2 regions of the Streptomyces sp. NPDC055955 genome follow, and region 2 is predicted to be linked to the other one. Evidence: predicted binding sites of a transcription regulator. Region 2 holds the regulator's gene; the other holds the start of a gene.
The links. Region 2 encodes HspR, which represses chaperone genes until heat shock. Its sites were predicted from a motif close to TTGAGNNNNNNNNNCTCAA; they were not measured.

Region 1: lon (endopeptidase La) is a predicted target of HspR. The motif match lies at 9,919-9,937, and genes of this name have one in related genera.

Annotation. Positions count from the first base shown of each region.
Region 1 covers NZ_JBHJYS010000018.1:44,847-60,713, reverse strand. The annotation lists gene ACFC96_RS30820 (ATP/GTP-binding protein) at 1-465, opposite strand, end outside; gene ACFC96_RS30815 (DUF742 domain-containing protein) at 446-871, opposite strand; gene ACFC96_RS30810 (roadblock/LC7 domain-containing protein) at 868-1,371, opposite strand; gene ACFC96_RS30805 (nitrate- and nitrite sensing domain-containing protein) at 1,368-4,241, opposite strand; gene ACFC96_RS30800 (protein phosphatase 2C domain-containing protein) at 4,584-5,372, shown strand; gene ACFC96_RS30795 (MarR family winged helix-turn-helix transcriptional regulator) at 5,538-6,041, opposite strand; gene ACFC96_RS30790 (lysozyme) at 6,260-7,093, shown strand; gene lon (endopeptidase La) at 7,467-9,896, opposite strand; gene ACFC96_RS30780 (rhomboid-like protein) at 10,072-10,902, opposite strand; gene ACFC96_RS30775 (spermidine synthase) at 11,083-11,784, shown strand; gene ACFC96_RS30770 (response regulator transcription factor) at 11,878-12,615, shown strand; gene ACFC96_RS30765 (ATP-binding protein) at 12,612-13,802, shown strand; gene ACFC96_RS30760 (multifunctional oxoglutarate decarboxylase/oxoglutarate dehydrogenase thiamine pyrophosphate-binding subunit/dihydrolipoyllysine-residue succinyltransferase subunit) at 14,065-15,867, shown strand, end outside.
Region 2 covers NZ_JBHJYS010000009.1:27,224-43,090, reverse strand. The annotation lists gene ACFC96_RS19520 (hypothetical protein) at 1-201, opposite strand, end outside; gene ACFC96_RS19515 (helix-turn-helix transcriptional regulator) at 511-1,494, shown strand; gene ACFC96_RS19510 (LuxR C-terminal-related transcriptional regulator) at 1,518-2,495, shown strand; gene ACFC96_RS19505 (sugar ABC transporter substrate-binding protein) at 2,683-3,810, opposite strand; gene ACFC96_RS19500 (heat shock protein transcriptional repressor HspR) at 4,190-4,654, opposite strand; gene dnaJ (molecular chaperone DnaJ) at 4,659-5,849, opposite strand; gene grpE (nucleotide exchange factor GrpE) at 5,883-6,587, opposite strand; gene dnaK (molecular chaperone DnaK) at 6,584-8,437, opposite strand; gene ACFC96_RS19480 (MraY family glycosyltransferase) at 8,601-9,629, opposite strand; gene ACFC96_RS19475 ((Fe-S)-binding protein) at 9,905-12,187, shown strand; gene ACFC96_RS19470 (FG-GAP repeat domain-containing protein) at 12,414-13,700, shown strand; gene ACFC96_RS19465 (FG-GAP-like repeat-containing protein) at 13,835-15,211, shown strand; gene ACFC96_RS19460 (FG-GAP and VCBS repeat-containing protein) at 15,411-15,867, shown strand, end outside.

The sequences.
Region 1 (15,867 bases), on a different contig from region 2:
GCAGTCGGGCAGCCGCCGGGTGTCGGCGAGCACCACCGCACCGATCGCGCCGCGCACCAGGTCGTCCCACATGAACCAGAAGCGCTGCTGCCCCGGCGTGCCGAAGAGGTAGAGCACCAGGTCGTCGTCGAGCGTGATCCGCCCGAAGTCCATGGCGACCGTGGTCGTGGTCTTGTCGGGGGTGTCGGTGAGGTCGTCGGTCTCCTCGCTCGCCTGGGTCATCAGCGCCTCCGTCTGGAGGGGCTGGATCTCCGAGACGGCGGTGACGAGCGTGGTCTTGCCGACGCCGAAGCCGCCGGCGACCACTATCTTCGTGGCGATCGGGGCGCGGGTGCGGTCCGTCTGCCAGGCCTGGAGCTCCTCCTGGGGCTCGAAGGCGACGGCATCACGGCCGGACGACGGCTGGGCAGGTACGAAGGCGGGCGTGACGCCCTCGGTGACGCCTTCAGAGACGACGGAGTCCACTCAGCACCCTTTCAAGCAGTGCGCGGTCCGGCTGGCCCGGGCCGTGGCCGGTTCCGTAAACGCGGATCTTTCCCTGGTCGGCGAGGTCGCTGAGCAGTACGCGGACCACGCCGAGGGGCATCTTCAGGAGCGCGGCGATCTCGGCGACCGTGCGCATGCGGCGGCACAGCTCCACGATCGCCCGCATCTCCGGCATGATCCGTGTCGAGAGCGTGCCCTGGCCTATCTCGAGGCGTTCCTCGGGCGCTTCGAGCGCGGCGACGAACGTCTCGACGAGCAGCACGTGGCCGAAGCGGGTGCGGCCGCCGGTGAGCGAGTAGGGGCGCACCCGGGCCGGCTTGCGGTCGCCGCCCCGGGTGGGAAGTTTCGGGCCGCCGGTACTGAGATTCGTGATGCTGCTGCTCACTTGGCGTTCTCCATCGACTGGCGCAGTTCACTGCGGAGTTCGGGCGTGAGGACATGCCCGGCACGGCCGACGAAGAGCGCCATGTGATAGGCGACGACGCTCATGTCGCAGTCCGGGGTGGCGTGCACGCCGAGCAGTGAGCCGTCGCTGATGGACATGACGAAGAGGCTGCCTTCCTCCATCGCGACCATGGTCTGCTTGACGCCCCCGCCGTCCATCAGCTTGGCGGCGCCGATGGTGAGGCTGCCGACGCCGGACACGATCGTGGCCAGGTCGGCGCTGGAACCCTTGGGTCCGCCGCTGTGGTCGGCAGGGCGCTCATTGTTCCTGCCGGGGTCGGAGGAGAGCAGGAGCAGCCCGTCGGAGGAGACGACCGCGACCGAGAGGAGCCCTGGCACCTCCTCCACCAGATTGGTCAGCAGCCAGTGCAGGTTGCGGGCTTCGGTGCTGAGTCCGAATCCAGGGGTGGACGCACTCGGCGTGCGACTGGGCGCAGTCAACTGCTTGCCTCCTCGACTGTGTCCCCCTCGGGTTCTGCGGACGGATCCGTTCCGCCGATCTCGGCCTCGACGTCCCGCCGGCCTTTGTTGGCCCCTTGGTGGAATCCGCCGAGGCGGCGGCGCAGGGCGTCGGCGTCGACGGATCCGGTGCGCGGCGCCGCGGCGGGCGCGGGGGCCGAGATCTTGGGGGTCCTCTTGGGCAGGCCCTTGTCCGTGACGCGCTCCCACTGGGGGGTGCGGGCCGCGGGGATCACGGGGTCGCCCGCCGCCTCGGGGGCGGGAGGCGTGTCGGCCTTGGGCCGGGTGGGCAGACCCGGGGTGCCGCTGGGGTGCGCGGTGCCCGTCTCGTCGACCACCCGCTCGTGCGCGGGCTCGTCGTCGAGGTGCAGGGGCTGCGGCGCGGGGGCCGCAGTCGGTACGGGTTCCGGGGCGACGGCGCGTACCGGGTCCGGGTCGAAGGCCGGGATGGGCGCGGTCAGGGTCATGGTCGTCTCGGCGGGCGACTCGACCGGGACCGTGGGCTCCGGTGCGGGGTCCGCCGTGGGCTCCCGCGGCGCTTCGGCGTCCGTCCCCGCTTCCCGTACGGCGTGCTCCGCCGCGGCGATCAGCGGGTCGTGGCCGTCCTTGGACCGGCTGCTCAGGACATTGGAGTTGGCCTCGGCCTCGGATCCGGGCAGGTGCACGGCGGGCGCCGCGCCGGCGACCGGGACCCGCGGGGGCGCGGCTGCCGCGGGGGCCGCCGCGAGGAGCGCCCTGGGCAGCACGATGACGACGGCGATCCCGCCCTGCTTCTGCTCGCGCAGCTGCACCCGCACGCCGTGGCGCGCGGCGAGGCGGGCCACGACGTACAGGCCGAGGCCGAGGCCGTCACCGTCCTCGGGGTCGAACATCTCGTCGTCCGCGAAGGCGGCGAGGCGGGCGTTGAGCTCCTTCATCCGCTCGTCGGTCATGCCGATGCCCTCGTCCTGGACGGAGAGCATGACCTCGCCGCTCTCCAGGAGCCAGCCGGACACCTCGACGGAGGCGTCGGGCGGCGAGAACGAGGTGGCGTTCTCCAGGACTTCGGCGACGAGGTGGCTGAGGTCGTCTGCGGCGAACCCGGCGAGGTGCGCGTGGGGCGGCAGCGCGGAGATCCGGACCCGCTCGTAGCGCTCGATCTCGCTGACCGCGGCGCGCACGACGTCGACCAGCGGGACGGCGCCGGGGGTCCCGTGGCCGTGCTCGGCGCCGGCGAGGACGAGGAGGTTCTCGCTGTGCCGCCGCATGACGGTGGCGAAGTGGTCGAGCTTGAAGAGGGTCGCGAGGCGCTCGGGGTCCTGCTCGCGCTCCTCCAGGTTCTCGATGACGCCGAGCTGGCGCTCCACGAGGCCGAGGGTGCGCAGGGCGAGGTTCACGAACGTGCCATGGATGCTGTGCCGGACCCGGTCCAGGTGGGCCGCGGCCGAGTCGAGTTCGGCGCGCAGCTTCTCGCGCTCGTCGGCCATGGTCGCGCGCTGGCCGATCAGGTGCTTGCGGTCGGCCTCGAGCGTGGTGAGGCGCTCGTGGAGGCCGAGTGCGTGCGCGTGCAGCGCGTTGACGGACCGCACGACCTGGGCGAACTCGTCGTTGCGCCCGGTGAACTTGACCGGCTCCTCGCTCGCCGGGTCCGTGGCGAGCCGGGCCGAGCCGAGGCGGAGCACCGCGAGCGGCCTGGTCAGCGTGCGGGCCATGGCCATCGAGACGCCGACGGCGACGAGCAGGCACAGCCCGGCCAGCGCGATACGGACCTCGAGCGCGGTGACGTCGTCGTCGCGCAGCCCGGCGAGGTCCTTGGTGCGCCGGTCGTAGAGGGACGACTCGGCTCCGCGCATCAGGTCGATGCGGGCGGAGAGCGCGGCGTCGACGTTCTTGGGACTGGCGGCGAGGTCGCCGGCGGACAGCGTGGGCTCGTCCGTGAGGGCGGCCAGGTACTTGTCGGCCTTGGTGACGTCGGGGCCGGTGACCGTCGCGTCGTAGGAGGCGACGGACGCGGCCGGGGCGGCGTCCTCGAAGTCGGCGAGCGCGGCCTGTTCGCGTACGTGGGCCTGCTGGGCGGCGGCGCTCAGGGCGTCGCGCTGCCTGCCGTCGGCGGAGTCCTGGGAGACGACCGTCTTCGGGAGTCCGGTGACCGGGTCGATGACCGTGGACGTCTGGCCGGTGCGGGGCACAGCCAACGCGGCGAGCAGGAGCCCGCGCGCGGCGGAGGCCTGCTCGACGGCCCGGTCGAGGTCGGCGAAGGCGTGCGCTCCGGAGCCCGCACGGGGCGGGGTGCTCTCGGCGAGCTGCTCGGCGGTGCTGTGCAGCTCGTTGATCGCGCCGGAGTACGCCTTGTGGGCCTCGAGGGCACTGCTCTTGCCGGTGAGCGCGGCCCGGCGGACGGCCGCGATGCCGGCGAGGTCGCGCCGCAGGGGCGCCGGGGCGTCGGTGCGGAGCTCTTCGAGCTGCCGGTCGACGCGGGCGCTGCGGCTCTCGGAGAGCCCTTGTCCCTTGGGCCGCCCGGCGGCGATGAAGGCGGTGACCTCGTCGCGCTCGTCGGCCAGGGAGTGGGAGAGCGTGACGGTCTGCTGGGTCCGTGCCGCGAGGTCGACGAGCTCCTGCGAATCGCTGACCTGCCCGGACGCGGTCATGAGGGCGGGTGCGGCGGAGCCGGCGATCGCCGCGGCGACGACCGCTACGGCGATGATGAGCCGGTTGCGCACCCGCGCGGTGCGTCGCCCTCCGGGATCGGCGGAGGGGCCCGCCGGGGCGTGCGCGACGGATCCCGCGGGAACCGTCGTGCGCCCCTCGTCCGCTTCGGAGGCCGCTTGCTTGCCCTTGCGTCGAGGCCGCATCTTCCGCACCGGTGCTCGCATTCCTGACTCGTCTACCCATGGGCCCGGGTGACGATCTGTCAACACGCGCCCCCTGGTATGGCTCCAGACCATTCCAGTGCCGGTGAGCAGTGGTCGCGCATCACCTAGCCAGCCACCCGAAGGAGTGAACATCGAGCGGGAGTTGGGGAGCAAGTCCCGGTGGCATGGGCACGGGGCCCGAACGGGGCGCCGGTTGGACGTCTCTCACAGGCTTTGGCAAGATGCCCCGCCACCGCCCGACGGAGTCGATCATTCCGGTCGAAACCAGGCGTCTGACCTGCCGATGCGACTCAACTCCCGGCTCAACGGGCCACTTGTGAAGGCCTCGTGCAGACTGGCCGGATGCGCATCGAACTCGCGACGGAGCCCGGAAGTCCCGACCGACCCAACGAGGACTTCGCCTCGGCGGCCGCGCCCGCCTGCGGACAGGGGGGAACGCTGGTGGTCCTGGACGGGGTCACACCACCCCGGGGCGAGAGCGGCTGCCTGCATTCCGTCCCCTGGTTCACGGCCCGGCTCGGCGGCGCATTGGGTGAACTGTCCGTTTCGCGGCGGGATATGACGTTGACCGCCGTCCTCGCCGAGGCAATCCGCCGTACCGCCGACACCCATCGGCAAACCTGTGACCTTTCTCACCCGCGTACGCCTCAGGCAACCGTGGTCCTGGCGCGGTGGGACGCGGAGCGGGTCGAGTATCTGGTGCTGTCCGACTCGGTGTTGCTGGTCGAGGACGCGTCCGGGTCGGTCACGGCGCTGGTGGACGACCGGCTCGACCGCGTACCGCGCGCCTGCCTCGTCTCGGACGAGGTGGCCGACGCGACCGTGCGCAACAAGCAGGGCGGCTTCTTCACGGCCGCCGCCGACCCCTCGGTCGCCGCCCGAGCGGTCACGGGTGAACTCCCCCGGACACGGGCGCGCACGCTCGTGGCGCTGACCGACGGAGTCACGCGCTGGGTCGAGAAGTTCCACGAGGGCGACTGGACGGACCTGTTCGCGCTCACGCGCAAGGAGGGCCCCGGCGCGGTGGTCGCGCGCGTACGGGCCCTGGAGGACGCGGACGAGCAGGACCGGGTGTTCCTGCGGCGCAGCAAGACCCACGACGACGCGACGGCGGTGTACGTGGAGCTGTAGGGCGTGAGGCCCTTCGTCCCGGTCGGACCGGACCGGGGAGCGGGGCCCGGTGCCGTGCAGCGCAAGGCGGCGGGAGAAACCCACGCGGAGCGTCGGCGACCGACGGCCACGCCGTGCGGCGCGGGGCCGGGCCTCGCGGGCCCGGCGTGATCCGGACGAGAGGCCCTAGCCCTCGGCGCCGGCGTTCAACTGGTGGAGCAGTCGCGCCAGTTCCGCCACCTCGCTGCGGTCCCAGCCCGCGAGCTGGCGTACGTAGGTGGCACGGCGGGCGTCGCGGACCTGCCGGAAGTTGGCACGGCCCTCGTCGGTGAGGTGAACGAGCCAGGCGCGGCCGTCGGCGGGGTCGGGCTCGCGCGCGACGAGACCGAGTTCCTCCAGGGCACGCAGCTGCCGGCTCATGGTGGCCTTGCCGACGCCGACGTACGCGGCGAGTTCGGTGGCCCGCTGCCGGCCGCACTCCTCCAGGCGCGCGAGGAGTCCGTAGGCGGCGGGTTCGAGGTCCGGGTGGACGGCGCGCGCCATCTCGCCGGAGGACGCGCGAGCTCTCCTGAGGAAGACCGTCAACTCCCTTTCCAGGGACAAGAATTCGTGGTCCACACCACTCTCCGTCGCGTCGAATTCGGCGCCCGGCCGCACGCCGTTCCCGTCCTCGTGCACGTCAGCACCCATGCCAGGGTTTCCCGTTTCTGAAAGTTTCCGCCATTCGCGGCCATTGCCGCAGCTCCGCCAGTATTTCGCAGGAGTAGACCAACGGCAGCATCCGGGCCCCCTTCCCTCCCGGCGGTCTACGTGCGTAGCTTCTTTGGTGACATGTCCACACCAGCGACATGTCGAAAGGTCCCCCCACCGAGCTCACAGAAGCTCAACGAGGCCTTCGGAGGCACGCAATGCCCGTGCACAGATCCGGAACCGTCCGCCGCCCGCGCCTGAGGCGCTTCCCGGCGGCCGGAGTCATCCTCGCAGCACTCTCGCTGCTGTTCACCCTGCCCACCGCGGCCCAGGCGGCCGACGTCCCCGCCCGCGGCTCCGCCACGATGGGCATGGGCGTCGCCGAGCACGACGGTCGGGGCGGCCTGCCCGCCGGCGACAAGGCCACCCAGACCGAGGGCGTGGACACCAGCAGCCACAACGGCAACGTGGCCTGGTCGACGCTCTGGAACAGCGGCGTGAAGTGGGCCTACGTCAAGGCCACGGAAGGCACGTACTACACGAACCCGTACTTCGCCCAGCAGTACAACGGCTCCTACGACGTCGGCATGATCCGCGGCGCGTACCACTTCGCGACCCCGGACACGACGACCGGCGCCGCGCAGGCCAACTACTTCGTGGACCACGGGGGCGGCTGGTCCCGGGACGGCAGGACCCTGCCGGGCGCGCTCGACATCGAGTGGAACCCGTACGGCGCGTCCTGCTACGGCAAGACCCAGGCCGCGATGGTCAGCTGGATCCGCGACTTCCTGAACCAGTACAAGGCCCGCACCGGCCGCGACGCCGTGATCTACACGGCGACGAGCTGGTGGACCGAGTGCACCGGCAACTCCAGCGCGTTCGGGGCGACCAACCCGCTCTGGATCGCCCGCTACAACACCGACCCGGGCACGCTCCCGGCCGGCTGGGGCTACTACACGATGTGGCAGTACACGTCGTCCGGCCCGACGGTCGGCGACCACAGCAAGTTCAACGGCGCCCTGGACCGCGTCCAGGCGCTGGCCAACGGCTGAGTCCGCGAGCGGGCGAAGAGCGGCCGGACTCGCCCAGGGGTCCGGCCGCTCCTACGGGGGCCGGGGGGCAGGTCAGCAGCGACCCGCCGGCCGGTCCCGCTTCACGAGGTCGTGCAGCCGGTGGTGCCGTCGAGCCGGTGTACGCGCCGGCCGGTGTCGGCCGCCGCGTACACCTGGTCACCGCGGTTGCGGGACATGCGCTGTGGGCCGCCCTTCCCGTCGGGCGCCACCTGGTACAGCTTCGGCGGCGTGCCGTCGGCCCGGCCGGTGGCCGGAGGCAGCGTTCGGCGAGCGCCTCGTCCCTCGCGCCGGGCACACGCGGAGGGCCCGAGCCCCCAAGGGGACTCGGGCCCTCGTCGTCCGGCCACGTCCGTCACGCCGCCACCGGGACCTCCAGGTCCGCCGACGCGGGCGCCAGCGCCAGTTCGAGCACCTGCCGCACATCCGTCACCGGGTGCACGTCCAGCTTCTCCAGGACCTCGGCGGGGACGTCGTCCAGGTCCGCCTCGTTCCGCTTCGGGATGACGACCGTGGTGATGCCGGCCCGGTGCGCGGCGAGCAGCTTCTGCTTGACGCCACCGATCGGCAGCACGCGCCCGGTCAGCGACACCTCACCGGTCATCGCCACGTCCGTACGGACCTGGCGCCCGCTGAGCAGTGACGCGAGAGCGGTCGTCATGGTGACACCCGCGCTCGGACCGTCCTTCGGCACCGCGCCGGCCGGGAAGTGGATGTGCACGCCGCGGTCCTTCAGGTCGGCGACGGGCAGCTCCAGTTCGGCGCCGTGCGAGCGCAGGAAGGAGAGCGCGATCTGCGCCGACTCCTTCATCACGTCACCGAGCTGACCGGTCAGGGTCAGACCGGCCGCGCCCGTCTCCGGGTCGGCGAGGGACGCCTCCACGTAGAGGACGTCGCCGCCCGCCCCGGTGACCGCCAGTCCGGTGGCCACGCCCGGCACCGCCGTACGGCGCTCGGCCGGGTCCTGCGCCGCCTCGGGCACGTGGTGCGGGCGCCCGATGAGGGTCCGCAGGTCGGTGTCCTCGACGGTGAACGGCAGCTCGCGCTCGCCCAGTTCGTGCTGGGCCGCGACCTTCCTCAGCAGCCGTGCGACGGACCGCTCCAGGTTGCGCACGCCCGCTTCCCGCGTGTACTCCCCCGCGAGCTTGCGCAGCGCGCTCTCGCCGAGGGTGACCTCGTCCTTGTCCAGACCGGCCCGCTCCAGCTGGCGCGGGAGCAGGTGGTCACGGGCGATGACGACCTTCTCGTCCTCGGTGTAGCCGTCGAGGCGGACCAGCTCCATACGGTCGAGCAGGGCCTCCGGGATGGCCTCCAGGACGTTGGCCGTCGCGAGGAACACGACGTCGCTGAGGTCGAGTTCGACCTCCAGGTAGTGGTCGCGGAACGTGTGATTCTGCGCCGGGTCGAGCACTTCGAGCAGGGCGGCCGCCGGGTCGCCCCGGAAGTCGGACCCCACCTTGTCGATCTCGTCGAGCAGCACGACCGGGTTCATCGACCCGGCCTCCTTGATCGCGCGCACGATCCGGCCCGGCAGGGCACCCACGTACGTACGCCGGTGTCCGCGGATCTCCGCCTCGTCCCGTACGCCGCCGAGGGCGACGCGGACGAACTTGCGGCCCATGGCGTGCGCCACGGACTCGCCGAGCGAGGTCTTGCCGACGCCGGGCGGGCCGACGAGCGCGAGCACCGCGCCGCCCCTGCGTCCGCCGACGACGCCGAGCCCGCGCTCGGAACGCCGCTTGCGCACGGCCAGGTACTCGGTGATGCGCTCCTTCACGTCCTCCAGGCCGGAGTGCTCGGCGTCGAGGACGCGCCGGGCGCCCTGGATGTCGTACGCGGAGGCGCTGTCATCAGTTCGCTCGTTCCACGGCAGTTCGAGGACCGTGTCGAGCCAGGTACGGATCCACGAGCCCTCGGGGGACTGGTCGCTGGACCGCTCCAGCTTCTCGACCTCCTTGAGCGCGGCCTCGCGGACCTTCTCCGGAAGGTCGGCGGCCTCGACCCGCGTGCGGTAGTCGTCGGACTCCTCGCCCTCCGACTCGCCGTTCAGCTCGCGCAGCTCCTTGCGTACGGCGTCCAGCTGGCGCCGCAGCAGGAACTCGCGCTGCTGCTTGTCGACGCCTTCCTGCACGTCCTTGGCGATGGACTCGGCCACGTCCTGCTCGGCGAGGTGCTCGCGCAGCTGCTCGGTGGCCAGCTTGAGCCGGGCGACCGGGTCGGCCGTCTCCAGAAGCTCCACCTTCTGCGGGGTGCTCAGGAAGGGCGAGTAGCCGGAGTTGTCGGCGAGCGCGGAGACGTCGTCGATCTGCTGGACACGGTCCACGACCTGCCAGGCTCCGCGCTTCTTCAGCCAGTTCGTGGCGAGTGCCTTGTATTCGGTGACCAGCTCGGTCACGGAGCCGGGCAGCGGCTCCGGCACGGTCTCCTCGACCGCGAGGCCCTCCACCCACAGGGCGGCGCCGGGGCCGGTCGTGCCCGCGCCGATCCGTACGCGGCTGCGGCCACGGATCAGGGCGCCGGGGTCGCCGTCGGCGAGCCGGCCCACCTGCTCGACGGTGCCGAGCACGCCGGTGTTCGCGTACGTGCCGTCGATCCGGGGAACAAGAAGCACCTTCGGCTTGCTGCCGCCCACGGATCCGCTGGAACGGGCCGCTGCCTGGGCGGCCTCCACCGCGGCGCGTACGTCGTTGTCGTTGAGGTCCAGGGGCACCACCATTCCGGGCAGCACGACCTCGTCGTCGAGCGGCAGCACGGGCAGGGTGAGCGGTGTGGACGTCGATGCCATGATCTCCCCTTAAGCAGTCAAGTTGAGCTATGGAGACTCAATGCACGTGAGCCTCTGAATGTTCCCCCGGTGCTGTTCGCTCTCGGCGATCAAGGGGCGGGCAGGGGAAAGCCGCAGCTCAGAGGGAGTGTGTGACGCGCACGACAAGGGGCCGGCCGGGGGACGAGGGGCCGCGTCAGGCTGCGGACGCTCCCGGCGCGCGGCGCCACCGGCGCACCAGCGGCCAGGTCCCGACACCGATGGCGAGCGCCATTAGGTGACCCCAGCTCGTCATCGGGTCCGCGAACTCGACGAGGTCCTCGACCAGCATCCCGCCGACGACGGCGAGCACGGCCCAGCGCAGCCAGGGCGTGAGGAGACCGGCGAGCGCCCCGATGCTCGCGGCCACACCGAAGCTGATCCCGTAGTCGAGGCGGTGCAGCGAGCTCTCCGGCAGCTGCCCGGCCATCACGGAGAGCCCGACGGGCACCTCGGTGGCGAGCGTCGCCACGGTGTGGCCGAGGACGAAGACACCGGCGGTGCGAAGACCGCCGATCCGGCGCTCCAGCGCCGTGAGGACGACCAGGAAGCCGATCGCGAACGGGGACGTGATCCCGCCGGCGATCCACAGCGCACTGGCGACCAGCACGAACACGGGGGTGTGCGCGAGGTGCGCCACGTCGGTGCTGGAACCCTGCAGCGCGGACGCGACGACGCCGGGATCGGCGAACAGCGCGAAGAGGGACGTGCCGACGAGCACGGCGGCGTAGGTGAAGGTGAACGGTGTCCCCGTGGGCGTCGGCAGCAGCCGCCAGGGGCGCATCCGGCGCCAGAGGCCGACCGTCTCGGGCGGGATGCGTACGCCGGTCACGGATCCGGGAGCGGCACGTGCCGGGTCACAGACCGCCGGCTGGGCCGGGACGGCATCGAGCAGGGGGCGCGAAGCCTCAGGAGGCGCCCCCGAGGAGACGGTTCCCGAGAAAACAGCCCTCGAAGAAACGTCCGCCCCGCCGGCCTCGGCCGTCACGCCACGCTCCACCTGCGGCACCCCTTCCTTTCCGGCCCGCCCGGGCTTTCGCCTCCCGTACCCGCGCCGTCCATGATCGACGCCACGCACCGCATGATCCACAGGACCTGCACAGGAGAGCCCCCGACTCCGTTTCCGGAGACGGCCGGGCGTCGCGCCGGTTGCGGCAGGATGGACGCCATGTCCACCTCGTACCCCATCCCGTACGACACCGACCACACCGCCCCCGTCGTCCTCGACCGGCGCGAGGGGCCGTTCGGAGAGGTCGTACTGCGGCGCCACGGCGCGCTGCTCCAGATCATCGCCAACGGGTGCTTCCTGATGGACACGTCCGACGGCCGCTCCGAGCGCCTCCTGGTCGACGCGGCGCTGGACGCTCTCGACGACCGCCCGGCACCCGGAATTCTCATCGGCGGGCTCGGTGTCGGATTCTCCCTCACACACGCGGCTGCGAATTCCCGCTGGGGCCGCATCGCCGTCGTCGAACGTGAGCCGGCGATCGTCGACTGGCACCGCGAGGGCCCGCTGTCCGAGCTGTCACGGTCCGCGCTCGCCGACCCGCGCACCGAGATTGTGGAGGCGGACCTTGTCTCCTACGTCCAGGAATCGACCGAGACGTTCGACGCACTGTGCCTCGACATCGACAACGGACCCGACTGGACGGTGACGGAGGGTAACGACAGTCTCTACTCACCGGTAGGTCTCGCGGCCTGCCGGGCACGGCTCGCCCCTGGCGGCGTGCTCGCCGTGTGGTCCGCGCAGCCCTCCGCAAATTTCGAAGGAACCTTGCGGAATGCCGGATTCCGGTCGGTCCGCACCGAAGAGATCCCGGTTGTCCGGGGCGTTCCGGACGTCGTACATCTCGGGGTCAGGGCTGCGTAGCCGACTCGCGGTAACTCCCCGTACGCTGACTGCCGAAACCCAGATCATTCAAGCGTCAAGCGCACACGGATGTGCGCATTCAGGGGCGGGGCGATGGAGCAGACACACACCTCCCACAACGGCAACACGGCGTCGCCGGGCGCCCAGCGACGGGTCCTGGTGGTCGAGGACGACCCCACGATCGTCGACGCCATCGCCGCGCGGCTGCGTGCCGAGGGATTCCTCGTGCAAACGGCTCAGGACGGTCCGGCGGCGGTCGACACGGCCGAGGCATGGCAGCCGGACCTACTGATCCTCGACATCATGCTGCCCGGCTTCGACGGGCTCGAGGTCTGCCGCCGTGTGCAGGCGCAGCGGCCGGTGCCGGTGATGATGCTCACGGCGCGCGACGACGAGACGGACATGCTCGTCGGGCTCGGCGTGGGCGCGGACGACTACATGACGAAGCCCTTCTCGATGCGGGAGCTCGCGGCGCGCGTGCACGTCCTGCTGCGGAGGGTCGAGCGCGCGGCGCTCGCGGCGGCCACGCCCAGGAGCGGCATCCTGCGGCTCGGCGAGCTGGAGATCGACCACGCACAGCGCCGGGTGCGGGTGCGCTCCGAGGACGTCCACCTGACGCCCACGGAGTTCGACCTCCTGGTCTGCCTGGCCAACACACCCCGCGCCGTCCTCTCGCGCGAGCAGCTGCTCGCCGAGGTGTGGGACTGGGCGGACGCGTCGGGCACCCGGACCGTCGACAGTCACATCAAGGCGCTGCGCCGGAAGATCGGCGCCGAGCGGATCCGCACCGTCCACGGTGTGGGCTATGCGCTGGAGACGCCGACGCCATGACCGGCAGCGGCGGCGCATCCGACGTACGGGACGCGGACGGGTACGAGCCGGGGTCGCCGGGCCTTCCCCCCGGCGCTCCCCCGGCCGCCCGGCCCCTCGCGGGCCACTGGGTGCAGGGCGGCCTGCGGCCGTTCTCCATCAAGACCAAGCTCGGCACGCTGGTCGTCGTCTCGGTGTTCATCACGACGGGACTGCTGATGGTCGCCGTCCGCACTCAGACCGAGCTCCGTTTCATCACGGTCTTCTCGGTCATCGCGACGCTCCTCATCACCCAGTTCGTGGCGCACTCGCTGACCGCGCCGCTCGACGAGATGAACACGGTCGCCCGCTCCATCTCGCACGGCGACTACACACGCCGGGTCCGTGGCGCCGACCGGCGCGACGAGCTGGGCGACCTGGCCGCGACCATCAACCGCATGGCCGACGACCTGGAGGCCCAGGACCAGCAGCGCAAGGAGCTCGTGGCGAACGTCTCGCACGAGCTGCGCACCCCGATCGCGGGCCTGCGCGCCGTCCTGGAGAACGTCGTGGACGGCGTCTCGGCCGCCGACCCCGAGACCATGCGCACCGCCCTGAAACAGACCGAGCGCCTGGGCCGGCTGGTCGAGACGCTGCTCGACCTCTCACGGCTCGACAACGGCGTGGTCCCGCTCAAAGCGCGCCGCTTCGAGGTGTGGCCGTATCTGTCGGGCGTCCTGAAGGAGGCCAACATGGTCGCCTCGCAGCGCGCCGGCATCGCCTCGGGCTCCGGCACCCACACGCGCACCGACGTGCATCTGCACCTGGACGTGTCCCCGCCCGAGCTGACCGCGCACGCGGACCCCGAGCGGATCCACCAAGTGGTGGCCAACCTCATCGACAACGCCGTGAAACACAGCCCGCCGCACGGCCGTGTGACCGTGCTCGCGCGGCGCGGCCTCTATCCGGAATCGCTCGACCTGGAGGTCCTCGACGAGGGCCCCGGCATCCCCCGCTCCGAGTGGCACCGCGTCTTCGAGCGCTTCAACCGGGGCGGCCATGTGAAGGGCGCCGCGCACGGCCCCGGAAGCGACGGCGGCACCGGTCTCGGCCTCGCCATCGCCCGCTGGGCCGTGGACCTGCACGGCGGCCGGATCGGCGTGGCCGAATCGGCTCGCGGATGCCGGATCCAGGTCACCCTTCCGGGCCTGCCCCGCGCTCAAGGTTGACGTAGGGTTCGAAGCGGAAGCACAAGATCGCCGTGCCATTCGTCACGGGGTGCGGGCCCGAGGGGCCGCACTCGTACAAGGACGTACCCAAGCTGAACCGGAACCCCGCTTGTTTCCCGCCATTTCCAGCGCCGAAACACGGCTTCCGGTGTGACTTACGCGACGGATGACCGGCCCGGTCTGCAAGTCCCGGTGTTGGAGGCGTAGCCTTTATTCCCGCTGTCCATCACCTTGTGAGAAGCGGAAGAGGGCGGTTACCGCCGTGTCGCCACAGTCCCCCAGTAACTCGAGCACCTCGACCGACCAAGAGGGGCAGGGCAAGAGCCCTGCCGCCGCTTTCGGTCCCAATGAGTGGCTCGTCGACGAGATCTATCAGCAGTACCTCCAGGACCCGAATTCGGTTGACCGAGCCTGGTGGGACTTCTTCGCCGACTACAAGCCGGGTGCCCCGGCCCAGCCGACGACCGGAGCCCCCGCACAGGGTTCCGGTCCCGGCACCGCCGGTACCGCAGCCGCGGGGGCTGCGGGCACTGCCGCGGCGCCCGCCGCTCCGGCGGCCCCGGCTCCGGCCGCGCCCCCGGCTCCGGCCGCAGCTCCGGCTCCGGCTCCGGCCGCCCCGGTGGCCAAGCCCGCCGCAGCGGCGCCCGCGAAGCCGGCCGCCGCTGCCGTGAAGGCTCCCGCTCCCGCCAAGGCGCAGCCCGCGACCGAGGCCGCCGGCGGCCCCGAGTTCGTGACGCTGCGCGGCCCGAGCGCCGCCGTCGCGAAGAACATGAACGCCTCCATCGAGGTCCCCACGGCGACGTCCGTGCGCGCGGTCCCGGTGAAGCTGCTGTTCGACAACCGCATCGTCATCAACAACCACCTGAAGCGTGCCCGGGGCGGGAAGATCTCCTTCACCCACCTCATCGGCTACGCGATGGTGCAGGCCATCAAGGCCATGCCGTCGATGAACTACTCCTTCGCGGAGAAGGACGGCAAGCCGACGCTGGTCAAGCCGGAGCACGTGAACTTCGGCCTCGCCATCGACCTGGTGAAGCCCAACGGCGACCGCCAGCTGGTCGTCGCGGGCATCAAGAAGGCCGAGACGCTGAACTTCTTCGAGTTCTGGCAGGCCTACGAGGACATCGTGCGCCGCGCCCGCGACGGCAAGCTCGGCATGGACGACTTCACCGGTGTCACGGTCTCGCTGACCAACCCCGGCGGCCTCGGCACCGTCCACTCCGTGCCGCGCCTGATGCCCGGACAGTCGGTCATCATGGGCGTCGGCTCGATGGACTACCCCGCGGAGTTCCAGGGCACGTCCCAGGACACCCTGAACAAGCTCGGCATCTCGAAGGTCATGACGCTCACGTCGACCTACGACCACCGGGTCATCCAGGGCGCCGCCTCCGGCGAGTTCCTGCGCGTCGTGGCGAACCTCCTCCTCGGTGAGGGCGAGTTCTACGACGAGATCTTCAAGGCGCTGCGCATCCCCTACGAGCCGGTCCGCTGGTTCAAGGACATCGACGCCTCGCACGACGACGACGTCACGAAGGCCGCCCGCGTCTTCGAGCTGATCCACTCCTTCCGGGTCCGCGGCCACGTCATGGCCGACACCGACCCGCTGGAGTACCGCCAGCGCAAGCACCCCGACCTGGACATCGCCGAGCACGGCCTCACCCTGTGGGACCTGGAGCGCGAGTTCGCGGTCGGCGGCTTCGCCGGCAAGTCGATGATGAAGCTGCGCGACATCCTCGGCGTCCTGCGTGACTCGTACTGCCGCACCACCGGCATCGAGTACATGCACATCCAGGACCCGAAGCAGCGCAAGTGGCTCCAGGACCGCGTCGAGCGCCCGCACACCAAGCCGGAGCGCGAGGAGCAGCTGCGCATCCTGCGCCGGCTGAACGCGGCCGAGGCGTTCGAGACGTTCCTGCAGACGAAGTACGTCGGCCAGAAGCGCTTCTCCCTGGAGGGCGGCGAGTCCGTCATTCCGCTGCTCGACGCGGTCATCGACTCCGCCGCCGAGTCGCGCCTGGACGAGGTCGTCATCGGCATGGCCCACCGCGGCCGCCTGAACGTCCTG
Region 2 (15,867 bases):
GCGGCGAAGACACCGGTAGGCCCGGATCTCCTCGTCGTCGAACTCGTCCCGCACGACGACGATCGGCTCGCCGAACAGGGTGACCATCAACGAATCGCCGCGATGGGGAATCGCCGTGGCGAGGTCGATGAAATGCCACCCGGACCGGTAGGCCGTCGCCATCTCACGGCGAAAGGTTCTGTCGTCGGGCGGAGTGGTCATGCGGCCGCGTCCACGGGAGCGACACTCCAGGAAAGGTCCGGAGGCGCGATGTTCTTGGCGGCGGACACGTGAGTGGCGGGTGTGCCACTCCAGGAGAGGTCCTGGGTGCTGAGCACACCGAAAGCCAAACCGGCGGAGAAGGCAACAGCCATCACCGAGCGAAGCATTCTCTTGCACATAGTGGGCTTCGTCCTCACTTCCATGGCTTCTCTCCCCCGACTCACTAGACGATGGCTCATTCGGCCATCCAAACACCACAGGATCGATGCATCATGTTCCTGCACGTTCAGGACCCTGGGGGGTGGATCTATGACCACGGATGACACATATCGGACACATCCTCATGCCACGACTGAACTGTGCGACGAGGGCAGGCGGTTGTACGCCAGCGCTCTGCGTTCCGGACGCATCGCCCGAAGCGAAGCGACGGCCGCTCCCTGCCTGATGGATTTCGCCCTTCTCCACCCAGACCCGGATGACGCCGGCTGGCTCCGACCGGTTCCCCCCGCCGCCGCCCTGGCCCAGCGCCTCCACCCCATCGAACGGGAAATCCAGGAGCGAAGAAGCCTGGCGGTCGAACTGACCGATTACTTCGAGCCATTCATGGCCATCAGTGCGCAGGATCTGCCCACCACGCACGCCGTCACCGTGCTCGAAGGAATCAACCGGATCAATTCGGCCATCGAACTCGCCATCGCCGAGTGCCAGTCCGAGATCCTCACGGTCCAGCCCGGCGGCGGGCGCAGCGAGCACTCCCTGACGGAGGCACTCGAGCGGGGCCGGGCGGTCATCGCGCGCGGCATCACCATGCGCACGCTCTACCAGCACACGGCCCGGCACAGCCAGGGAACTCTCGTGTACGCCGAGCACATGGCCAAGGGCAACGTGGAGATACGCACCCTCGAGGAACTCATAGAGCGGCTGATGGTCTTCGACCGGACCGTCGCGTTCATACCGGTCCCCGGCGACCATCCGGTCGCCCTGGAACTGCGCCATCCGGGCCTCGTCGAATACCTGGCCAAGGTCTTCGAGCAACTGTGGCGCCGCGCGGTCCCCCTCCTGGAGGAGACCCCCTACGCACCCCCGACCGACGGCATCACCGGGGTCCAGCGGTCGATCGCCAAGCTGCTGATCGAAGGCCACGTGGACGAGGCGATCGCCCGCCGCCTGGGCATGAACGTGCGTACCTGCAGAGCCCACATCGCCAAGCTCGCGGCCGCGCTCGGCAGCGGAAGCCGCGCACAACTCGGCTTTCTCATAGCGCAGTCCGGAATCCTCGACCAGGATCACTGAATGTCGACCGAGGAGAGCCACACGTGACCGCCGAGGCCCACACTCACGGAGCCGAGGAGTTGTGCGCCGCCGGCACGGCGCTCTACTCCCGGGCCCTGCGCGAGGGCCGCGTCAAGGACGAGGACGCCGCGGCCGTGCCGTGCCTCCTGGACTTCGGGCTGCTGCGCGCGGATCCGGACGACCCCCGCTGGCAGCGCCCCGTGCCGCCCTCCGTGGCCCTGCCGGGACTGCTGGGGGGTATCGAGGACGAGATCGCGCACCAGCGGCACCGAGAGGCGAAACTGGCCAAGGCGTTCGCACCGCTCATGGCGCTCGACGCCGAGCGGGCGTCCTTCCAGAACTCGCCGATGATCCATGTGCTGTTGGGGTCCCAGCGGATCAACGACGCCATCGGCGAGGCCAGCGCGGTCGCCACCCAGGAGCTCCTCACGATCCAGCCCGGGGGCGGGCGCCCGCCGGCGGGCCTCGCCGCGGCCCGGCCGATCGAGCAGGAACTCCTGGCCCGGGGATGCCGGATGCGGACCCTCTACCAGCACACCTCGCGGCATTCCCCCGCCGTGCTGGCCCACTACGAACAGCTGCGCGGCGACGTGGCGGTCCGCACCCTCGACGAGGTCACCGAGCGCCTCGTCCTGCTCGACCGGACCGTCGCGTTCATCCCGGCCAACACGGACCGCACCGTGGCCCTGGAGATACGCCACCCCGCCCTCATCTCCTACCTCATGACGACGTTCGAGCGGCTGTGGCGGCTGGCCACGCCCATGTTCCCCGTCGCCGCGCAGCAGCCCCCGGCGAAGGACGGCGTCACCTCCCGCCAGCTCACCATCGCCGCCCTCCTCATCGAGGGCCACACGGACGCCGTCATCGCCGAACGCCTCGGCATGAACATCCGCACCGTCCGCGTCCACATCGCCAAGCTCGCCAGCACGCTCGGCAGCGACAGCCGGGCCCAACTGGGCTACCTCATCGGCCAGTCCGGGATGCTGGAACAGGACCGCTGACCTCCGCGAAAGGATCCGGCAGCCCGCGAACGGGCGAAGAGGATCTCCGGTACGCCACCCCTCGTCGCCCTCGCGCGCGACATCACGTCCGTCGCGCCCGGTGGCACGGTCACGGCCGAGTTCACGATCTCCGGCAGCTGACCCGGCACGGCGCCCCGGACCGCGGGGCGCCGTGGCGTCCGCCGGCCTACTTCAGCCCGATCCGCGCACAGTCCGCCGCGTACTTCGCCGTGCAGATGTCCCCGACCTTGTAGATCCCGTCCTTGACCACCGTCGACTTGATGTTGCTCTGGGTCATCGGGACGACCTGGACCAGGAGCGAGGGGACATTGGGGGTGGTGGGGCTGTCGACGCGGTCCTTCGCGAGCGCGTCGAACTCGATGCCACGCTGCTGCGCGATGAGGACCGCCATCTGCGCGGCGGCGGAGGCCTCTTCGGGGTACGGCTTGTAGACCGTCATGTACTGGTCGCCCGTCACGATGCGCTGGACGGCGGCGAGTTCGGCGTCCTGGCCGGTCACCGGCGGCAGGTGCGTGACACCGGCGGCCTTGAGAGCGGTGATGATGCCGCCCGCCATGCCGTCGTTCGCGGAGTAGACACCGGCGATGTTCTGCGCGCCGACGGCCTGGATGGCGGTCACCATGTTGGCCCGCGCGTTCTCCGGCTTCCAGTCCTTGGTGTCGTACGACTTCGAGATCGTCACCTGGTCCTTGAGCTCGGCCAGGGCGCCGTCCTTGTAGAGCGCGGCGTTCGGGTCGGTGACCGAGCCGTTCATCATGACGATCCGGCTGTTCTTGGACGCCTTGCTGCCCAGGGCCTTGAGGAGCGCCATGCCCTGCACATGGCCGACCTGGTCGCTGTCGAACGACACGTAGCCGTCGACGGGGCCCTCGGCCAGGCGGTCGTAGGCGATGACGGGAATGCCCGCGTCCTTGGCCTTCTTGACCGATCCCTTGATCGACTTGGAGTCGACGGCGTCCAGGATCAGTACGTCGACCCGGTCGGCGACCATCTGGTCGACCTGTCTCTCCTGGCGCTTCGCGTTCTGTTCCGCGTTGGCGTAGAGGACCTTGCCCTTGCCGCTGGTGAGGTCCTCGACTTCCTTCTTGATGTGCGGATAGTCGAACTTCTCGTAGCGCGCGGTCTCCTTCTCCGGCATGAGGACGCCGATCTTCAGGTCCTGGTTCTGCCGGGCGGACGCCTTGCCCGCCGCGTCGCTGTCCGGCTCGAGCCAGCTGCTCCCGCACCCGGTGAGGGCCACTGCCATGGCGGACGCCACGCCGACGAGGGCGGCGCGCTTCGTACGCGGATTCACTTTCCATACCTCCCTGAAGTGACCGCGTCGTTGCGGCCGAGGTGGCTGGAAGCCAACTCGGCCTGAATCGCAGCGTCAAGAGGTGAATCCGTAACGACTCGTGATCAGGCCCGTGCGTTCCGGAGGTGAAGTCGCCCGTACTCGAGGTAACCCCAGTAGCCGCACCAGTCACGGCCCCCTCACCCCTCCCGCACCGGTCCATCCGGTGAGCAAACTCACTGTTCGAACACATGACCTCCTTGCCGTCTTCACCAGCTCTGACCAGCCCGTGCGCACCCGAAGACGTGCGTGAAGGCGGCTGTGAAGGCGACACGAAAGGGGCCGGGAGGTTCTCACCTCCCGGCCCCTTTCACACCGGCTTCACGCCCGCTCGCCCGGGCTACTCGGACGACCGCTTGGGCCGCCACACGACCAGCGCGCTCGTCTGCTGGACCTCCTGGTACGGGACCAGGTCCCGCCGGTAGGAGGCGTGGACGGCCGCCTCGCGCTGCTGCATCGCCGCCGCAGCGCCCTCGACGGCCGTCGAGAGTTCCGCGACCCGCTGCTGAAGCGCCGCGACCTGGTTCTCCAGTTCGATGATGCGCTTGATGCCCGCGAGGTTGATGCCCTCGTCCTGCGACAGCTGCTGCACCTGACGGAGCAGTTCGATGTCGCGGGCCGAATAGCGCCGGCCGCGCCCGGCCGTGCGGTCCGGGGAGACCAGGCCTAGACGGTCGTACTGGCGCAGGGTCTGCGGATGCAGCCCGCTGAGCTGGGCGGCCACCGAGATGACATAGACCGGAGTCTCGTCGGTCAGCTCATAGGCCCTGCCAACAAAGGAACTCTGTCGTCGACGGCCGTCCATACGCTCATGCTCCCTTCGCGGCCTGGAACAGTTCTGCCCGCGGATCGCTGTCCGCAGTCGCCTTTCGGTACGCCTCGAGGGCGTCCTTCGCAGCGTCGGTCAGATCCGTGGGGACCGAGACCTCCACCGTGACGAGCAGATCGCCACGGGTGCCGTCCTTACGGACAGCGCCCTTGCCACGGGCCCGCATCGTCCGCCCGTTCGGCGTGCCCGGGGGCAGCTTGAGCGTGACCGGGGGCCCGCCGAGCGTGGGGACCTTGACCTCGCCCCCGAGCGCGGCCTCCGGATAGCTGACCGGCACCGTGACCGTGAGGTTGTCGCCCTTGCGGCCGAAGACCGGATGGGAGTCCACGTGCACGACCACGTACAGGTCGCCCGCGGGACCGCCGCGTTCGCCCGGCGCACCCTTGCCGCGAAGCCGGATGCGCTGGTTGTCCGAGACGCCGGCCGGGATGCGGACCTGCATCGTCCGGGAGGACTTCGCACGGCCCGAACCCTTGCAGACCTCACAGGGTGTCTCCGCGATCAGGCCGCGGCCCTTGCAGTCCACGCACGGGTCGGTCAGCGAGAACCCGCCACCACCGCCGCGCGAGACCTGGCCCGTGCCGACGCAGGTCGGGCACACGCGCGGTGTGCCGTTCTTGTCGCCGGTGCCGGAGCAGGCCTTGCAGGGCGCCTGCGACGACATGCGCAGCGGCACCGTCGCCCCGTCGACCGCCTCGGTGAAACTGAGGGTGACCTCGGACTCGATGTCCTGGCCGCGGCGCGGCTGCGTGCGCGTGCCGGTGCCCGCGCCGCCCCGGTTGAACAGGCCGCCGAAGACGTCCCCGAGTCCGCCGCCGAACCCGCCGGCACCCCCTGCCGTACCGCCCTGGGGGCCGCCTCCGAAGAGGTCGCCCAGGTCGAAGTTGAAGGTGCCGCCGCCCGGCCCGCCCGGCCCCGGACGGAATCCGCCGTTGCCGAACAGGGCGCGCGCCTCGTCGTACTCCTTGCGCTTCTTGGGGTCGCCGAGGACGTCGTTCGCCTCGGAGATCTCCTTGAAGCGCTCCTCCGCCTTGAGGTTGCCCTTGTTGGCGTCGGGGTGGTTCTCACGGGCGAGCTTGCGGTACGCCTTCTTGATCTCGGCGTCGGTGGCGTCCTTGGGGACGCCGAGGACCTTGTAGTAGTCCTTCTCGATGAAGTCCTTCGTGCTCATCCTCGACGTCCCTCCTCTCGCTGTTCACTGACGTCAGCCCTCGTCCGGGCCACCGCTCTCCTTGTCGTCGGCGGCAGCCGATTCCCCGCCCTTGGAGGACTCGCCCTTGGCCGGCTGGGCCCCGGGCTGCGGCTCGGCCACCGCCACCCGCGCGGGGCGGATGGTGCGCTCGCCGATCCGGTAGCCCGGCTGCAGGATCGCGACGCAGGTCGTCTCGGTGACGTCCGGCGCGTACGAGTGCATCAGGGCCTCGTGGATCGTCGGGTCGAAGGGCTCGCCCTCCTTGCCGAACTGCTGGAGCCCCATCTTGGCGGCGACCGTCTCGAGCGACTCGGCGACCGACTTGAAGCCGCCGACCAGCTCTCCGTGCTCACGGGCACGGCCGATGTCGTCGAGTACGGGCAGGAGCTCGGTCAGGAGGCCCGCGACCGCGATCTCCTTGACCGTGACCCGGTCCCGCTCCACCCGGCGACGGTAGTTCTGGTACTCGGCCTGGAGCCGCTGGAGGTCCGCGGTGCGCTCACCGAGCGCCATGCGTACCTGGTCCAGCTGGGCCGTCAGGCCTACGTTCTGAACCGCCGAAGCGGCTCCTGCCGATGCTGCTGCGTCCCCGGCCGGGGCCGCCCCCTCGCCCTTGTCGGGCGAGGGAGCGGCCTTCGGCTCGGCGTCGTCGGGGGTGGCGCCGGAGGGGACGTCAGGCTCGTCGCTCTCGCTGAAGCCCGGGGTCTCCTCCGTCACGCGGCACCGTCCTTGCGGTCCTCGTCGACGATCTCGGCGTCGACGACGTCGTCGTCAGCAGCCTTCTGTCCGTCGCCCGGGGCTCCGGCCTCGGGACCGCCCGCGGCCTGCGCGCCCTGGGCGTCGGCGTACATGGCCTGGCCCAGCTTCTGCGAGACGGCGGCGACCTTCTCGGTGGCGGTGCGGATCTCGGCCGTGTCCTCGCCCTTGAGCTTCTCCTTCAGCTCGGTGAGCGACTCCTCGACCTCGGTCTTGACCTCGCCGGGGACCTTGTCCTCGTTGTCCTTGAGGAACTTCTCCGTCTGGTAGACGAGCTGCTCGCCCTGGTTACGGGTCTCGGCGGCCTCGCGGCGACGGTGGTCCTCGTCCGCGTACTGCTCGGCCTCCTGGCGCATCCGGTCGACCTCGTCCTTCGGCAGCGAGGAGCCGCCGGTGACGGTCATCTTCTGCTCCTTGCCCGTGCCCAGGTCCTTCGCGGTCACGTGCATGATGCCGTTGGCGTCGATGTCGAAGGCGACCTCGATCTGCGGGACACCACGCGGGGCCGGCGGCAGACCGGTGAGCTCGAACATCCCGAGCTTCTTGTTGTACGCCGCGATCTCGCGCTCGCCCTGGTAGACCTGGATCTGCACGGACGGCTGGTTGTCCTCGGCCGTCGTGAAGATCTCGGAACGCTTGGTCGGGATCGTGGTGTTGCGCTCGATGAGCTTCGTCATGATCCCTCCCTTGGTCTCGATGCCGAGGGACAGCGGGGTCACGTCGAGGAGCAGGACGTCCTTGACCTCGCCCTTGAGGACACCGGCCTGCAGGGCGGCGCCGATGGCGACGACCTCGTCCGGGTTCACGCCCTTGTTGGCGTCCTGACCGCCGGTCAGCTCCTTGACGAGCTCGGCGACGGCGGGCATACGGGTCGAGCCACCGACGAGAACGACGTGATCGATCTCGGAGAGCTGGATGCCCGCGTCCTTGATGACGTTGTGGAACGGCGTCTTGCAGCGCTCCAGGAGGTCGGACGTGAGCTGCTGGAACTGGGCGCGCGTGAGCTTCTCGTCCAGGTGCAGCGGGCCCTCGGCGGACGCCGTGATGTAGGGCAGGTTGATCGTGGTCTCGGTCGAGGACGAGAGCTCGATCTTCGCCTTCTCGGCGGCCTCGCGCAGGCGCTGGAGCGCCATCTTGTCCTTGGAGAGGTCCACGCCGTGGCCGTTGTTGAACTGCTTGACCAGGTAGTCGACGACGCGCTGGTCCCAGTCGTCACCACCGAGGTGGTTGTCGCCGTTCGTGGCCTTCACCTCGACGACGCCGTCGCCGATCTCGAGGAGCGACACGTCGAAGGTGCCGCCACCGAGGTCGAAGACGAGAATGGTCTGGTCGTCCTTGTCGAGACCGTAGGCCAGGGCGGCGGCCGTCGGCTCGTTGACAATGCGCAGGACGTTCAGACCGGCGATCTCGCCGGCCTCCTTCGTCGCCTGGCGCTCGGAGTCGTTGAAGTACGCCGGGACGGTGATGACCGCGTCCGCGACCTTCTCGCCCAGGTACGCCTCGGCGTCGCGCTTGAGCTTCTGCAGGATGAAGGCGCTCATCTGCTGCGGGTTGAAGCTCTTGCCGTCGATCTCGATCTTCCAGTCAGTGCCCATGTGGCGCTTGACCGAACGGATCGTCCTGTCGACGTTGGTGACCGCCTGGCGCTTCGCGACCTCTCCGACGAGCACCTCACCGTTCTTGGCGAAGGCGACGACGGACGGCGTGGTCCTGGCGCCCTCGGCGTTGGTGATGACGGTGGGCTCGCCGCCTTCGAGAACGCTGACGACGGAGTTAGTCGTGCCCAGGTCGATGCCGACCGCACGTGCCATTTCAATTCCTCCAGCATGACTACTTGAGTGGATCTGGCTCAAGGATGCATGACGACGCCTGTTCGGTCAACAGAGCTGAGTCGAGCCGACTCAACTTTTATACGGCACTTATGGGCAGCCGAAGCATCTGTGCAGGTCACCGACCATGCCGGGACCTTCGCCACTAACCTGCGACGTCCACCACAGCGGTCCGTACGGGCCGGTGACCGCGCCGCCGCGCCCCGTAGACCGGCACCCGCAGCAGCCCGGCGACCGACCCGGCCGCCGCGCCGACCGGCCAGAGCGCGGCCAGCGGACCCAGCGTCCCGTCGTGCAGCAGGAGCGCGGTGACCGCACCGGCCAGCGACGCGACACCGAGTACCACCGCCACGCCCGTCGGGGTGAGGCCGAGCCGGCGGAGCCGGTGGACGATGTGGTCCGCGCCGCTCTGGAGCAGAGGCCGCCCCGCACGCCGCCGCGACACCGCCACCAGGACCGCGTCCGCGGTCACCACGGCCGTCACGGCGAACAGCGAGCCCGCGCCGGGCAGCGCCTCGTGACCCGCGTTCACCAGGACCGCCGCGGACGCCAGGAGAAAGCCCGTGAACAGGGACCCGCAGCCCCCGAGGTGCATCCGCGCGGGGTACCAGTTGTGCATGAGGAACCCGGTGAGCGCCGCCGCGAGCACCCCGAGGAGCGCGGCGAGCGTGCCGAGCCCTCCGGCGGCGGCGCAGGCGCTCAGGCCGAGCGCGGTCACGACGGCGACGGTGCCGAACACCCCGTCCGAGGTGTCGATGAGCCGGCAGGCGTTGGTGACGAAGACGATCCACAGGACGGCCAGCGCGCCGACGAGAAAGCCGAGTTGAGCGCCGTTCACGACGAAGGTGGCCGCCCCCGCCTCGACGACGACGCGGGCCCGCGCCCCCACCGGGCGCACATCGTCGAGGAATCCGAGCGCGGCGACGACCCCGGCCGCGATCAGCAGCGTGAGCGCGCCGGAGCCGAGCGGGGCGAGTCCGGTCGAGGCCCCGACGGCGGTGACGGCGGCCGTCACCGTGGCGACGGCGGCACCTCCCAGGCGCGGCGTTCGCCGTCCCGTGCGGCCGATCCGCCGGACGGTGAATCCGGTGCGCAGGGCGACGGCACGCAGCAGGGCGGTGAGGGCGGAGGCCGCCAGCAGGGCGGTCGCGGCGGCGGCGATCCCGTAGGACACGGCGGACGTCCCGTCAGCTCGGTTTGCGGTATCGGGGTGACACCGGAGGGCCACGCCCGGCCGGAGACCTTCATAAGCTAGTCGCTTATGTCGCAATATGGAGCGAATAACACGATCTGCTTTCACTGTCGACCGAGGGTGGCCTCAGCGACGCAGATCACCGCCCGGCTGGCTACAGTGCGGCCGCACAAGTGGGTACTCTCAGCATGGACTGAAATAAGTTACCGCTTAGTAATCGCTGGATATCCACCCTCGCAGGCCCGAGGAGCCCCCGAATGCAACTCGCCGCGATCATCGTGTCGCTGGTCCTGATCGTGGTCGGCGTCGCACTGTTCGTCCGAGCCATCGCGCAGATCTACCGCTTCATGCGGCTCGGCCAGAACGTCCCCGCCGGCACCCGCACCGACGAACCCGTACAGCGCACCGTGACGGTGGCCAAGGAGTTCCTCGGCCACACCCGGATGAACCGCTGGGGCATCGTCGGTGTGGCGCACTGGTTCGTGGCGGTGGGCTTCTTCTCGCTGCTGCTGACCATCGTGAACGCCATCGGCCAGCTCTTCCAGGCCGACTGGCTGCTCCCGATCATCGGTGAGTGGGCCCCGTACAACGTCTTCGTCGAGTTCCTCGGCACGATGACGGCCCTCGGGATCCTGACGCTGATCGCCATCCGGCAGCTGAACCGGCCGGACCGGCCGGGCCGCAAGTCCCGCTTCGCCGGGTCCAACACCGGCCAGGCGTACTTCGTCGAGGCCGTCATCCTCATCGTCGGCATCTGCATCTTCACGCTGCACGCCCTGGAGGGCGCTCAGCACCACGTGGACTCCTACGAGGCCTCGTTCTTCGTCTCGTACCCGGTCGTCTCCTGGTTCCGCGGCATGGACGTCTCCACGCTGCAGAACCTCACGTACTTCTTCGCCGGGCTGAAGATCGCGACCTCCTTCATCTGGATGATCACGGTCGCCCTGAAGACCGACATGGGTGTCGCGTGGCACCGTTTCCTCGCGTTCCCGAACATCTGGTTCAAGCGTGAGGCGGACGGCGGTACGGCGCTGGGCGCGCTGCAGCCGATGACCAGCGGCGGCAAGGAGATCGACTTCGAGGACCCGGGCGAGGACGACGTCTTCGGTGTCAGCCAGGTCGAGCAGTTCTCCTGGAAGGGCCTGCTGGACTTCTCCACCTGCACCGAGTGCGGGCGCTGCCAGTCGCAGTGCCCGGCGTGGAACACCGGCAAGCCGCTGTCGCCGAAGCTGCTGATCATGTCGCTGCGCGACCACGCGCACGCCAAGGCCCCCTACCTGCTCGCCGGTGGCGGCAAGTCGATGGAGGGCGAGGAGAAGGCGACCGAGGAGCAGCTGAAGGACGTTCCGGCCGCCGCTCTGGCGGAGGCCGAGCGGCCGCTGATCGGCACCCTCGAGGAGAACGGCGTCATCGACCCGGACGTCCTGTGGTCCTGCACCACTTGCGGCGCCTGCGTCGAGCAGTGCCCGGTCGACATCGAGCACATCGACCACATCGTCGACATGCGCCGCTACCAGGTGATGATCGAGTCCGCGTTCCCGTCCGAGGCGGGCACGATGCTCAAGAACCTGGAGAAGAAGGGCAACCCCTGGGGCCTGGCCAAGAAGCAGCGCCTGGAATGGCTCAAGGAACTCGACTTCGAGGTCCCGGTCGTCGGCAAGGACATCGAGGACCTCACCGAGGTCGAATACCTGTACTGGGTCGGCTGCGCCGGCTCGCTGGAGGACCGCGCGAAGAAGACCACCAAGGCCTTCGCGGAGCTGCTGCACATGGCGGGCGTCACGTTCGCGATCATGGGCGGCGACGAGAAGTGCACCGGTGACTCCGCGCGCCGCCTGGGCAACGAGCCGCTGTTCCAGCAGCTCGGCCAGGAGAACGTCATGGCACTGAACATGGCGTTCGGCGAGGAACTCGACGACGACGGCAAGGTCGTCGCCGAGTCCGCCAAGCCGAAGTCCGCGAAGAAGATCGTCGCGACCTGCCCGCACTGCCTCAACACCATCGGCAACGAGTACCCGCAGCTCGGCGGCGACTACGAAGTCATCCACCACACCCAGCTGCTCCAGCACCTCATCGACGAGGGCAAGCTCATCCCCGTCACCCCGGTCGAGGGCCTGATCACCTACCACGACCCGTGCTACCTGGGCCGCCACAACAAGATCTACACGCCCCCGCGGCAGATCATGGACGCCGTCCCGGGCCTGCGCCAGCAGGAGATGCACCGCCACAAGGAACGCGGCTTCTGCTGCGGCGCCGGCGGCGCGCGGATGTGGATGGAGGAGCGGATCGGCAAGCGCATCAACAACGAACGCGTCGACGAGGCGCTGTCGCTCAACCCCGACATCGTCTCCACCGCCTGCCCGTTCTGCCTCGTCATGCTGACCGACTCCGTCAACGGCAAGAAGAACGAAGGCCAGGCCAAGGAGTCCGTCACCGTCGTCGACGTCGCCCAGCTCCTCCTCGACTCCGTGAAGACACCGGTCGACCCGGCCGGTGACACCGAGACCGAGGACGCGCCGGAGCCGGAGCCGGTGAAGTAGCGGTTCCGTAGTTCCGTACCGACGTACGCGAAGGGGCCGGCCGGGGAGACCCGGTCGGCCCCTTCGGCGTTCGCGGGGGGCGTTCACAGGACACAGGAGGGGCGTCCACGGGGCCAGGGGACGCGCTCCGTGACCGAACCGGCAGGACCCGCCCCTACCCCCTCCCTCACCCCGACGGCATCATGAACGGGTCAAGTGGCGCATGAGGCGGGCGGGGTCAGAGGCGATGGTGGGCACACGAGGCGGCCGCAGCGCCGCGATACGCGGGGCCGCGACGGGGTGCACCCTGCTCATGGTCGCCGCCGTCACCGGCTGCGGCGGCGACGACAAGCCCGCCGCCGCGCACCACCCCGTGGCCGTGTCCGGAAAGTCAGCCGCACTCCCCGTCCCGCGCGGCAGCGGCAGCAAGGTGCCGGACGACTTCAACGGCGACGGCGCCCCCGACCTCGTACTCGACGACCTCGTGCACGACGGGCTCGGGGACGACGCCGGGATCGGGGTCGTCTACGGGAAGAAGGGGCACGGACTCGTGCCCGGGGCCCGGCAGTTGCTGCGTCCGACGAAGTACGCGGCGCCCACGAAGGGCGAGACGCCCGCCGCGTTCGACTCCGAGGCGAGCTGCGACCTGGACAAGGACGGCTTCACCGATCTGGTCGTGTCGACGGATCCGCCCTTCGACGGGCAGGGGCAGCCGCCGGTACCGCTGCAGATCCTCTTCGGCGGCCCGGGCGGGCTCACCCACCGGGGCGTGAAACTCGTCGTGCCCGCGCAGGCCCGGTTCGGCAACGACTGGCCCGACCAGCCGGTGTGCGGCGACTTCGACGGGGACGGCTCGCTCGACCTCACGGTGCACGCGAGCGGCGGGCGGCTGAGCTTCCTGCGCGGCCCCTTCACCCGCGAGGGCGCCCCGCGCGCGGCCGGGAAACCGCTGACCGCGCCCGGCAACGTACCCGTGGGCCCCGCCTTCGACGTCGACCGCGACGGGTACGACGACCTGCTCGTGCGCCGTACCTCCGGCGGCTCGTCGCCGTCGCGGATCGTGCGGGGAGGTCCCCAGGGACCGGCCCGTTCCGGCGCCGCGCTGCCGTCCGGCCTCGGCCTCGCCGTCGGCCGTTTCACCCAGGGCGCCGGCGCGGACACCGCACTGCTCACGGCCTCTGGGGTCACCCTCTCCGGGCCGGGCGCCCCCACCCTCAAGGGCGGCGGAACGGCCATCACCGCGGGTGACTTCGACGGGGACGGCGTGGCCGAACTCGTCGTGTCCGGCGGCGCGTCGAAGGCACCGAAGATCCTTCCCGCGAACGGCAGGGCGGCCGTGACCGTCACTCCGGGGGCCCGCGGCACCACCCAGGTCCTCGAAGCGACCGACCTCGACGGCGACGGGCGCGCCGACCTCGTGGTGCGCACGTACCGCGGCGAGAACACGGACACGATCGCCGTGTACCCCGGCGTCGAGGGCGGCCCGCTCCTGGCCGGGAGGCCCCAAGTGACCTTCTCCACCACGGAGTTCTGAGAGCGGGCTGGCGTCCGCCACGTATCCGTGTCCGCCGTTCACCGAGCGGCCACCCGGACACAACCATCCCCACACCTCGCGCGTCACATCCCCGGAACCCCTTCCCCCATTTCCCGGGAGTGCTTCTCGTGCGCATGCGCAAGCTCGTCATCGCCGCAGGTGCCGCCGTCGTCGCGGCGGCCGGACTCACCCTGCCGCTCGCCGGAACCGCCACCGCGGCCACCACGCTCAAGGACGACTTCAACGGCGACGGCTACCGCGACCTGGCCGTCGGCACTCCGGGCGCGAACACCGTCACGGTCACGTTCGGCTCCGCGAGCGGCGTGAGCCCGTCCCGCTCCGTGACCGTCACCCAGGACACGGCCGGAGTGCCCGGAGTCACCGAGCCGGAGGACGAGTTCGGCGAGAACGTCACCTCGGGCGACGTCGACGCCGACGGGTACGCGGACCTGATCGTCGGCGCGCCCGGCGAGCGGGTCACCGGCAACACCACGGGCTCCGTCACCATCGTCTGGGGCGGCCCCAAGGCGTTCAACCGGGGAGCCAAGGTCCTCAACTCACCCACCACCGACACCGAGCGCTTCGGTGAGGCCGCCTCCTTCGCCGACATCGACGACGACGGATCCGCCAACCTCGCCGTGATCAGCTCCGACGGCTGGTGGTACTACGCGGAGAGCGCGGACCCGACCCGCGCCATCGCGCCCGAGGTCGACTTCCTTCCCGAGGGCGTCCGCCTGGAGGGCATGGAGGCGGCCACGTTCCTCTCCAAGGACGGCTACACGTACGTCCTCTACGGGGAGCGCGCCGACGGCAAGCCCTACACCGTGTACATGAAGGGCGGCGTCGGCGACATCGGCTACTACTCGGGCGTACTCGCCGAGGGCGACGACCCGCGCGCCACCCGGGAAGCGGCCGCGGCCGCCGACGTGAACGGCGACGGCTACACCGACCTCGTCACCGGCAACGCCGCCGCGAACTCGGTCACCGTGCGCTACGGCGGGCAGGGCTCCTTCGGGGCCACGAAGACGTACACGCAGGACTCCGCGGGCGTGCCCGGCGCCGACGAGCCGGAGGACCGCTTCGGCGCCGCCGTGAGCGCCGGCGACCTCGACCACGACGGGTACGCGGACGTCGCCGTGGGCGCACCCGGCGAGAGCGTCGGCACGGTCACGGGAACGGGCGGCGTCACCGTCCTCAAGGGCGGCACCGGCGGGCTCGCCGCGGGCCGCGCCTACCACCAGGACACGGCCGGGGTGCCCGGCGTCCCGGAGACGGGCGACCACTTCGGCTCGTCCCTGCGCTTCAAGGACATCAACAAGAACAGCCGCTCCGACCTGGCGATCGGCGCGAACGGCGAGGACATCGGCACCTCGGCCGACGCGGGCGCCGTCTGGGTCCTGCGCGGCGCGGTCCCGTACGTCACCACGTCCTACGCCACGTCCTTCAACGGCGCGGACTTCGGGGCGGCCACGAGCGGTGCGGGACGTGCCTTCGGGGCGGTCCTGCGCTGAACCGGCCCCGGAACCACGGAAATTCCGGGCGGACGAAAATATCTGTGCACCCCATACAACCCTCCCGCCCCACTACGAGTCTCCTGTTCGCCAACCGCAGGGCCACGCCTGGGACAACTCCCGGCAAACACCGGCGGAACGCACCCCATTGACTGCGGATGCCCGCCAGGCATCCCCGCATGCTGCAGGAGAATCCCGCATGCACAAGCCCATACGTATCGCCCTCGCATCGGCCGCCGCGGTCGCGCTGACGGGCGGGCTGCTCTCCCTCTCCACGGGTTCGGCCCTCGCCGCCGACTCCGTCCACCACCACGAGGCCGACTTCAACGGCGACCACATCGGGGACGTCGCGTTCTCCGCCGGCTGGGCGACGGTCGGCGGCAAGAAGGGCGCCGGCGAGTTCGTCGCCCTGTACGGCTCCGCGAACGGCCTGAACGCCGCCTCCCGCAAGACCGTCAGCCAGAACACGACGGGCGTCCCCGGCACCGCCGAGACCAATGACGGCTTCGGCTGGGTCAGCGCGTACGGCGACTTCAACGCCGACGGCTACGACGACCTGGCCACGTCCGCGCGCTACGAGGACGTGGACGGCGACACCGACGGCGGCACCGTCATGATCATGTGGGGCTCCCCGTCGGGCCTCACCGGCGGCACGA